2 regions of the Nocardioides secundeburneus genome follow, and region 1 is predicted to be linked to the other one. Evidence: predicted binding sites of a transcription regulator. Region 1 holds the regulator's gene; the other holds the start of a gene.
What was found. The regulator HrcA, encoded in region 1, represses chaperone genes, less so after heat shock. The targets are predictions, from matches to a motif close to TTGGCACTCGNNNNNNNCGAGTGCCAA.
Positions count from the first base shown of each region.

Region 2: the regulator HrcA is predicted to act here: its motif matches at 1,868-1,894, upstream of groL (chaperonin GroEL).

Region 1 is NZ_JBDUUE010000003.1:177,983-182,393, reverse strand. Features, by position in the region: gene dnaJ (molecular chaperone DnaJ) at 1-981, opposite strand, end outside; gene hrcA (heat-inducible transcriptional repressor HrcA) at 1,027-2,046, opposite strand; gene ABFT23_RS08945 (hypothetical protein) at 2,231-2,980, shown strand; gene ABFT23_RS08940 (MBL fold metallo-hydrolase) at 3,005-3,877, shown strand; gene ABFT23_RS08935 (hypothetical protein) at 3,918-4,118, shown strand; gene ABFT23_RS08930 (DUF3097 domain-containing protein) at 4,155-4,411, shown strand, end outside.
Region 2 is NZ_JBDUUE010000002.1:202,481-206,891, forward strand. Features, by position in the region: gene ABFT23_RS05895 (TylF/MycF family methyltransferase) at 1-636, shown strand, start outside; gene ABFT23_RS05900 (hypothetical protein) at 633-956, shown strand; gene ABFT23_RS05905 (ATP-grasp domain-containing protein) at 953-1,795, shown strand; gene groL (chaperonin GroEL) at 2,019-3,647, shown strand; gene ABFT23_RS05915 (serine/threonine-protein kinase) at 3,890-4,411, opposite strand, start outside.

The sequences.
Region 1 (4,411 bases):
GCGCAGCCCGGGGACACCCCGGCCGCGCAGCACCGTCTCGGCCCCGGACTGGGTGCCGGCGGGGACCTCGAGCTCGAAGCTGGTCTCGACGCCCGAGCCGGCGCCGTCCTCGACGTCGGCCTCGAGGGTGGGCAGCGTGAGCGTGGTGCCGAGCGCGGCCGCGGTCATGGGCAGCGTGACGGTGCAGTGCAGGTCGTTGCCGTGCCGGGTGAAGGTCTCGTGGGGCGCGACGTGGATCTCGACGTAGAGGTCGCCGGCCGGGCCGCCGCCGGGGCCGACCTCGCCCTCCTCGGCGAGCTGCACGCGGGTGCCGGTGTCGACGCCGGCCGGGATCTTGATGGTCAGCGTGCGGCGCGAGCGCACCCGGCCGTCGCCGGAGCACTCGCGGCACGGGTCGGGGATGATCGTGCCGAAGCCGCGGCACGCGGCGCACGGGCGCAGCGTGCGCACCTCGCCGAGGAACGAGCGCTGCACGTGGGCCACCTCGCCCTGCCCGCGACAGGTCTCGCACGGCACCGGGTGGCTGCCCGGCGCGGCGCCGTCGCCGTGGCAGGTGGTGCACACGACGGCCGTGTCGACCTTGAGCTCCTGCGAGACGCCGAACGCCGCCTCGGCGAGCTCGATCTCGACCCGGATGAGCGCGTCCTGGCCGCGACGCACCCGCGAGCGGGGTCCACGTCCGGCCCCCGGGCCACCCTGGCCGCCGAAGAAGGCGTCCATGATGTCGGTGAACGAGAAGCCGGCGCCCTGACCGCCGGCGAAGCCCCCGAACGCGTCGCCTCCGCGGTCGAAGGCGGCGCGCTTCTGCGGGTCGGAGAGCACCTCGTAGGCGGCCGTGACCTCCTTGAAGCGGTCCTGCGTCGCGGGGTCGGGGTTGACGTCGGGGTGCAGCTGGCGGGCGAGCTTGCGGTAGGCCTTCTTGATCGTGTCGGCGTCGGCGTCGCGGGCGACGCCCAGCAGCTCGTAGGGGTCCTGAGGCACGGGTTTCCTTCGGGTGGTTCGCGGTGTGGTGCGGGGCGGGTCCGGTCAGGACTCGTCGAGGATGCGGGAGACGTAGCGGGAGACGGCGCGCACGGCGGCCATGGTGCCGGGGTAGTCCATGCGGGTGGGCCCGACGATGCCGAGCGTGGCCAGGGCGTCGTCGTGGGGCCCGTAGCCGGTGGTGACGACGCTGGTGGAGGCGAACTCCTCGATGGGGCCCTCGGCGCCGATGCGCACGGTGACGGTGCCCGAGGCCGAGGCCTCGCCGAGCAGCTGGAGCAGCACGACGTGCTCCTCGAGCGCCTCGAGCAGCGGGCGGACGGCGGAGTCGAAGCTGTCGCCGTAGCGGGCCAGGTTGGCCGCTCCGCCGACCGCGACCCGCTCGTCGGAGCGGTGGTCGCTCATGGCGTCGACGAGCACCTGGACGACGGCCGCGGTGGCGGCGTCGTGCGGCTCGTCGGCGGCCGCGAGGTCGCCGAGCGCGGTGACGGCCGCGCCGATGACCTCGCCGGTGACGCTGAGGTTGAGCCGGCTGCGCAGGCGGGCGAGGTCGTCGTCGGGCAGGTCGGCGTCGAGGTCGACGACGCGCTGCTCGACGCGGCCGGTGCTGAGGATGAGGATGACCAGCAGCCGGTCGGGGGCGAGCGCGACGACCTCGACGTGGCGCACGGTCGAGCGGCTGAGCACGGGGTACTGCACGACCGCGACCTGGCGGGTGAGCTGCGAGAGCAGGCGGACGCTGCGGCTGACGACGTCGTCGAGGTCGACCGCGCCGTCGAGGAAGCTCGCGATGGCCCGCTTCTCGGCCACGCTCAACGGCTTGACCGCACCGAGCCGGTCGACGAAGAGGCGGTAGCCCTTGTCGGTGGGCACGCGGCCGGCGCTGGTGTGCGGCTGGGTGAGGTAGCCCTCCTCCTCGAGGGCCGCCATGTCGTTGCGCACGGTGGCCGGCGAGACGTTGAGCCCGTGGCGCTCGACGAGGGCCTTGGAGCCGACCGGCTCCTCGGTGGCGACGTAGTCCTGCACGATCGCCCGCAGGACCGCGAGGCGGCGCTCCTCCTGCACGGTGACCTCCCGGGCTCGACGACGGACGACCTGACGCACGACGCCTGGCACTCCGAGACGTCGAGTGCCAAGCCTACCGTCCTGCGGAACCCGGGTGGACGTCGTCCGTCGCCAAGGTTAGGCTTGCCTTACGTTGCGCACCGCGACCTACCTCGCGCGACGTCCCGCCGCCGGAGGAGACCGCATGACCAGCCTCGACCACCACACCTCGACCGGTGACCCCGCGCTGCTCGCGGCGGCCGCCCGGGCCGTGCTCGCGTGCCCGGCCGCCGTCAACCTCGTGGTCGACGGCGTCGACGACGTGCTCGGCGACCTCGGCGACCCCACCGAGGGTGGCCGCGGCGAGCTCGGCATGCAGGACATCGCCGGCGTGCCGACGTTCTCCAGCCCCGCCGGCACCCGCCTCGTCGAGGCCGCGGCCCGCGGACGCCGCGCGCTGCTGACCCTCGAGAGCGGCCTCGGCCCGGCCGCCTCCGCCGACCGCGACGCCGTGCTCACCCTCGGGGGCCGGCTCGAGCGCCGCGGGCAGGAGGCCTGCGAGTGCTGCACCGAGGTGCGCGAGACCGTCGTGCTCGTCGTCGACGTCGTCGTGCTCAGCCGCCCGCAGCGCGGCGGCGACCAGGTGCGGGTCCCGGTCGCGGCCTTCCGCTCCCCCGCCCACGTGCTCAACCGCGGCTACCTGCAGCGCTCGGCCGAGCACGCCAACCTGTGCCACCAGGACGAGCTGCGCCGCGCCGTCTCGACCACCACCGGCACCCGCCTGGCCGAGGTCGTCGGTGTCTCCCTCAGCGGCCTGACCGCCACCGGCGTCGAGGTGCAGTGGGTCGACGTCACCGGCGCCCATCGCACCCGGCTGCGCTTCCCACGGGCGGCCACCAGCACCGACGACCTCGGCGACCTGCTGCGCGGCGAGCTGCACGCCGGGCTCTGCTAGAACCGCCTCTGCTAGAACGGCCGGGTGCCCTTCACCGAGATCGCCGACCGCGTCTGGGTGGCGCGCTACCCCTGGTTCGACGTCAACGTCACGGTCGTCGGTGGCGACCGCGGCCTGCTCGTCGTCGACACCCACGCCTCCGCCGAGGCGGCCCGTGAGGTCGTCGACGACGTCCGCGCCCTCGGTGCCGGGGAGGTGGTCGAGGTCGTCAACACCCACGAGCACTTCGACCACACCTTCGGCAACGCCACGCTGCGCGCGGCCTACGGCGACGTCCCGATCCACGCCCACGAGAGCGCGGCCGAGTCGACGCTCGCGGCCGGACGCCGCGTCCAGGCCCTCTACGAGGCCGAGGCCGGAGAGGCCGCCGACCCGCACCGCGCCGAGGTGCTGGCCACCGAGATCGTGGTCGCCGACCACACGTTCTCCTCGGCGCGCGTGCTCGACCTCGGCGACCGCTACGTCGAGCTCGTCCACCCCGGGCGCGGCCACACCGCCGGCGACGCCGTCGTCCGGGTGCCCGACGCCGACGTCGTGCTCGCCGGCGACCTGATCGAGGAGTCCGCCGACCGCGACGCGACCCCCGGCTTCGGCGCCGAGTGCTGGCCGCTCGAGTGGCCGCTCACCCTCGACGTCGTGCTCGGCCTCTGCACCCGGTCGACCGTCGTCGTGCCCGGGCACGGCACCGTCGTCGACCGCGAGTTCGTCGAGCAGCAGCGCAACGACATCGGCATCGTCGCCGAGACGATCCGCGACCTCGCCGGCCGGGGCGTGCGGGTCGACGAGGCGCTGGGCGCGGCCGAGCAGTGGCCGTTCCCGGCCCGCTACCTCGCCGACGCCGTCGTCCGCGGCTACGAGCACCTGCCCCGGTCGCAGAAGCGACTTCCCCTGCTCTGAGGTGAGGCGACGGCGCCCGGGCGCGGCCTACGGTCGCGAGATGAGCGAGACCGACCCGGCGCCCGAGGCGATCGACGACGACCAGCTGCCCGACGACGTGCGCCCGGGCGAGGACAACCCGCTCGCCGACGGCCTCGGCGACAACGAGACGGTCGGCGACCTGCTCACCGACGGCAAGCGGCCCGAGCAGTCCGACGACCGGTCGACCGGGTCACAGGACGGTGACGACGGCGCGTCCTGACGCCCGCGCCCCGGTCCGCGCCCTAGCGTCGGCGAGGTGGATCGATACGGCACCGACGTCCTGAGCGGCGACTGGCGCGTCCCGAAGCGCGGCCGCGCCACCGAGGCGACCGCCGACCTCGGCGTCGTCGTCGAGGAGGTGATGACCGACTTCGTGGGCGAGGTCGTCGCCGTCGACCGCGACCTCGACACCCTCACGCTCGAGGACCGTCGCGGCAAGCGGCGCACCTTCCCCCTCGGCCCCGGCTTCCTGCTCGAGGGCAAGCCGGTCGTGCTGGTCGCGCCGATCCGTCA
Region 2 (4,411 bases), on a different contig from region 1:
GCCGAGCGCCGCGAGAACGGCAGGGACTGGCCCGCCGACGCCGAGACGATGGTCGGCATGAAGCGCCTGCTCAACGTGCGCACGTGCCTCGAGAGCGTGCTGGCCGACGGCGTCCCGGGCGACTTCATCGAGACCGGGGCCTGGCGCGGCGGCACCTGCATCTTCGCCCGCGCCGTGCTCAAGGCCCACGGCGTCACCGACCGCACCGTCTGGGTCGCCGACTCCTTCGAGGGCCTGCCCAAGCCCGACGGCCGGTTCGAGGCCGACGCCGGCGACGAGCACCACACCAAGATCGAGCTGGCGATCTCGACCGAGCAGGTCGAGGACAACTTCCGGCGCTACGACCTCCTCGACGACCAGGTCAAGCTGCTGGTCGGCTGGTTCGACGAGACCCTGCCGGCGGCACCGATCGAGCAGATCGCGGTGCTGCGCCTCGACGGCGACATGTACGGCTCGACCATCGACGCGCTCGAGCCCCTCTACGACAAGGTCGCCGTGGGCGGCTACGTGATCGTCGACGACTACGGCGCGGTCAAGGGGTGCGCCCAGGCCGTCCACGACTTCCGCGAGTCGCGGGGCATCACCGACGAGCTGCACCCCATCGACTGGGCCGGCGTCTACTGGCGCAAGTCGTGACCCGCGACCTCGGCACCGACCGGGCCGCCGACTTCGAGGAGAGCCCGCAGGTCAAGATCCGCCGCCTCGAGCGCACGCTCGCCGTCGAGCGCCGGTTCGCGGTGAAGTCGACCCGGCAGCTGCACCGCGTCATCGCCCGCGACCTGCGCGAGGCCGAGCAGCGCGCCGACGCCGCCGAGAAGCGGGCCCGCCGCGCCGAGCGCCGCGCCGAGCGCGCCGAGCGCGAGCTCGCCGAGCTCAAGCAGAGCGCCACCTGGCGGGCCGGACGGGCGGTCGTCGCCCTGCCGTCGCGACTCAAGCGCCGGCGGGGGAGCGCGTGACCGACGTCCTGCTGGCCACCAGCGCCGGCTACCGCGACGGCGAGCCCGGCCACGAGGCCCTCGACGCCGCGCTCGCCGCCCGTGGCGTCTCCGCCGCCTGGGCCGTGTGGGACGACCCGTCCGTCGACTGGTCGGCGGCGGGTCTCGTCTGCGTCCGCTCGACCTGGGACTACCAGCAGCGCCTGCCCGAGTTCCTCGTGTGGGCCGAGGGGGTCGGCCCGTCGCTGCTGCACGGTCTCGACACGTTCCGCTGGAACACCGACAAGTCCTACCTGCTCGACCTCGCCGCACGCGTGCCGACCGTGCCGACCGTGCTCGCCGACGACGACGCCGGCCTGCGCGACGTCGTCAGCGGCCTCGGCGCCGCCGTCGTCAAGCCGCGCGTCGGCGCCGGTGGCGAGGGCCTGGTCGTCGTCCGGCGGGACGACGACCCGCTGCCGGTCGACGGCGGCCCCTGGGTGGTGCAGCCGCTGCTCGACTCGGTGCACGATGAGGGTGAGCTCTCGGTCTTCGTGCTCGACCGGCGCCCGGTCAGCCAGGTGGCCAAGATCGCCCCGCCCGACGACGTCCGCGTGCACGAGGAGTACGGCGGCCGCTCCTCGGTCGTCGCGCTCACGCCCGAGGCCCGCGACCTCGCCGTCGCCGCCGTCGCCGCCACGGCCGAGATCGTCGGCGCCGAGATCGTCTACGCGCGCATCGACCTGCTCCGGCTCGACGGCCGGCTGCACGTCAGCGAGGTCGAGGTCACCGAGCCCGGCCTCTACCTCGACGTCGTCCCCGCCAACGCGGAGGCCTTCGCCGAGGTGGTCGCCGCGCGGCTGCCGTCGTCGCGGGCCTGACGGGTCGGGCGGTCGCGGTCGAGGCGGTCGACCTGGGTTGTCACTCTCGGGGTGCGAGTGCTAAACATGAGGCTGGCACTCTCGCCACGAGAGTGACAATCCGGAACGGTGCCAGCTGAGGCTCCCTCGCGGCGGAGAAGTGATCTGCCGAGAGCGGGGTCGTCCGTCGCGGGCAGCCCACCGAACCGCATCCACCGACTCCCACCAGAGGATCGCAGGAGTTATGCCCAAGCTGATTGCATTCAACGAGGAGGCCCGGCGCGGTCTCGAGCGCGGCATGAACACGCTCGCCGACGCCGTCAAGGTCACCCTCGGCCCCAAGGGCCGCAACGTCGTTCTCGAGAAGAAGTGGGGCGCCCCCACGATCACCAACGACGGCGTCTCCATCGCCAAGGAGATCGAGCTCGAGGACCCCTACGAGAAGATCGGTGCCGAGCTCGTCAAGGAGGTCGCCAAGAAGACCGACGACGTCGCGGGCGACGGCACCACCACCGCCACCGTGCTGGCCCAGGCCATGGTCCGCGAGGGCCTGCGCAACGTGGCCGCCGGGGCGAACCCGATGGGCCTCAAGCGCGGCATCGAGGCCGCCGTGGCCGCCGTCAGCGAGCAGCTGCTCGGCATGGCCAAGGAGGTCGAGACCCGCGAGCAGATCGCGGCCACCGCCACCATCTCCGCCGGCGGCGACAGCACCGTCGGTGACGCCATCGCCGAGGCGATGGACAAGGTCGGCAAGGAGGGCGTGATCACGGTCGAGGAGTCGAACACCTTCGGCATCGACCTCGAGCTCACCGAGGGCATGCGGTTCGACAAGGGCTACATCTCGGCCTACTTCGTCACCGACCCCGAGCGCATGGAGACCGTGCTCGAGGACGCCTACGTCCTCATCGCCAACTCCAAGGTCAGCAACGTCAAGGACCTGCTGCCCCTGCTCGAGAAGGTCATGCAGTCGGGCAAGCCGCTCGTCATCATCGCCGAGGACGTCGACGGCGAGGCGCTGTCGACCCTGGTCGTCAACAAGATCCGCGGCACGTTCAAGTCGGTCGCCGTCAAGGCCCCCGGCTTCGGCGACCGCCGCAAGGCCATGCTGCAGGACATCGCGATCCTCACCGGCGGCCAGGTCATCTCCGAGGAGGTCGGCCTCAAGCTCGAGACCGCCGGCATCGACCTGCTCGGCCAGGCCCGCAAGGTCGTCATCACCAAGGACGAGACCACGATCGTCGAGGGTGCCGGCGACGCCGGTCAGATCGAGGGCCGGGTCAACCAGATCCGCGCCGAGATCGAGAAGTCCGACTCCGACTACGACCGCGAGAAGCTCCAGGAGCGCCTGGCCAAGCTCGCCGGTGGCGTCGCCGTCATCAAGGTCGGCGCGGCCACCGAGGTCGAGCTCAAGGAGCGCAAGCACCGCATCGAGGACGCCGTCCGCAACGCCAAGGCCGCCGTCGAGGAGGGCATCGTCGCCGGAGGTGGCGTGGCGCTCGTCCAGGCCGCCGCCACCGCGTTCGACAAGCTCGACCTGTCGGGCGACGAGGCCACCGGTGCCAACATCGTCCGCGTCGCCACCTCGGCCCCGCTCAAGCAGATCGCGATCAACGCCGGTCTCGAGGGCGGCGTCGTCGCCGAGAAGGTCGCCAACCTCGAGTCGGGCCGTGGCCTCAACGCCGCCACGGGCGACTACGTCGACATGATCGGCGAGGGCATCATCGACCCCGCCAAGGTGACCCGTTCGGCCCTGCAGAACGCCGCGTCGATCGCCGCGCTGTTCCTCACCACCGAGGCCGTCGTCGCCGACAAGCCGGAGAAGGCCGCCCCCGCGGGCGACCCGACCGGCGGCATGGGCGGCATGGACTTCTGAGTCCACGCCTCACCTGCTCCACCTGCTGTACCCAGAACGGCCCGTCCCTCCGGGGGCGGGCCGTTCGGCGTCTGCGGGGGTCGGTGGTCCTGATCGAGCGATCGCGCGGATCCGGCCATGCTGAGCCGGTCCGGTGGCACTGTGCGCGCGATCGCGCGGAGAGTGCCGGTGGTGAGGTCTGAGGGTGGCACTGTGCGCGCAATCGCGCGGAGAGTACCGGTGCCCGAACCCCGGGGAGGGCGCTACCGCTTCCAGCGGAACGAGACGACCATCGGGTCGATCTGGGCGCGGCGCTCGGCCATGGTGTCGACCAGGGAGTGCTGGAACGTCACCCGGTAGAGGAACTTGCCGCGCTGGGCGAGCCAGGTCTCCTCGTAGAACGACAGGTCGTCCTTCGTCGAGTAGTACTCCGCGCGGATGCGCGCCACCCGCTGGCCGTCGAGCCAGGCCGGCTTGAGGCGCTCCTTGTTGCGCAGCTCGATCGTGTCGTCGTTGTCGTCGAGGCCGGTGACCAGGCTGTCGGCAGCGATGTCGAGCAGCGGGATCGTGTCGAGCCGGAAGCCCGGGTCGTTGCGCCGGATGAAGACCGAGGAGTAGTAGCCCTCGAGGTCGTTGTAGTCACGAGCGCCGACGCCCTGGTCGACGCGTCCGGGGTCGATGGTGTCCCAGCCCTCGGGGGCGCGCAGGGAGGCCGGACCGAGCTCGATGCGCACGCCGGTGGCCGCCGGGACGTCGGGGTAGCTCGGTCGAAGGCCCGGCTGCGG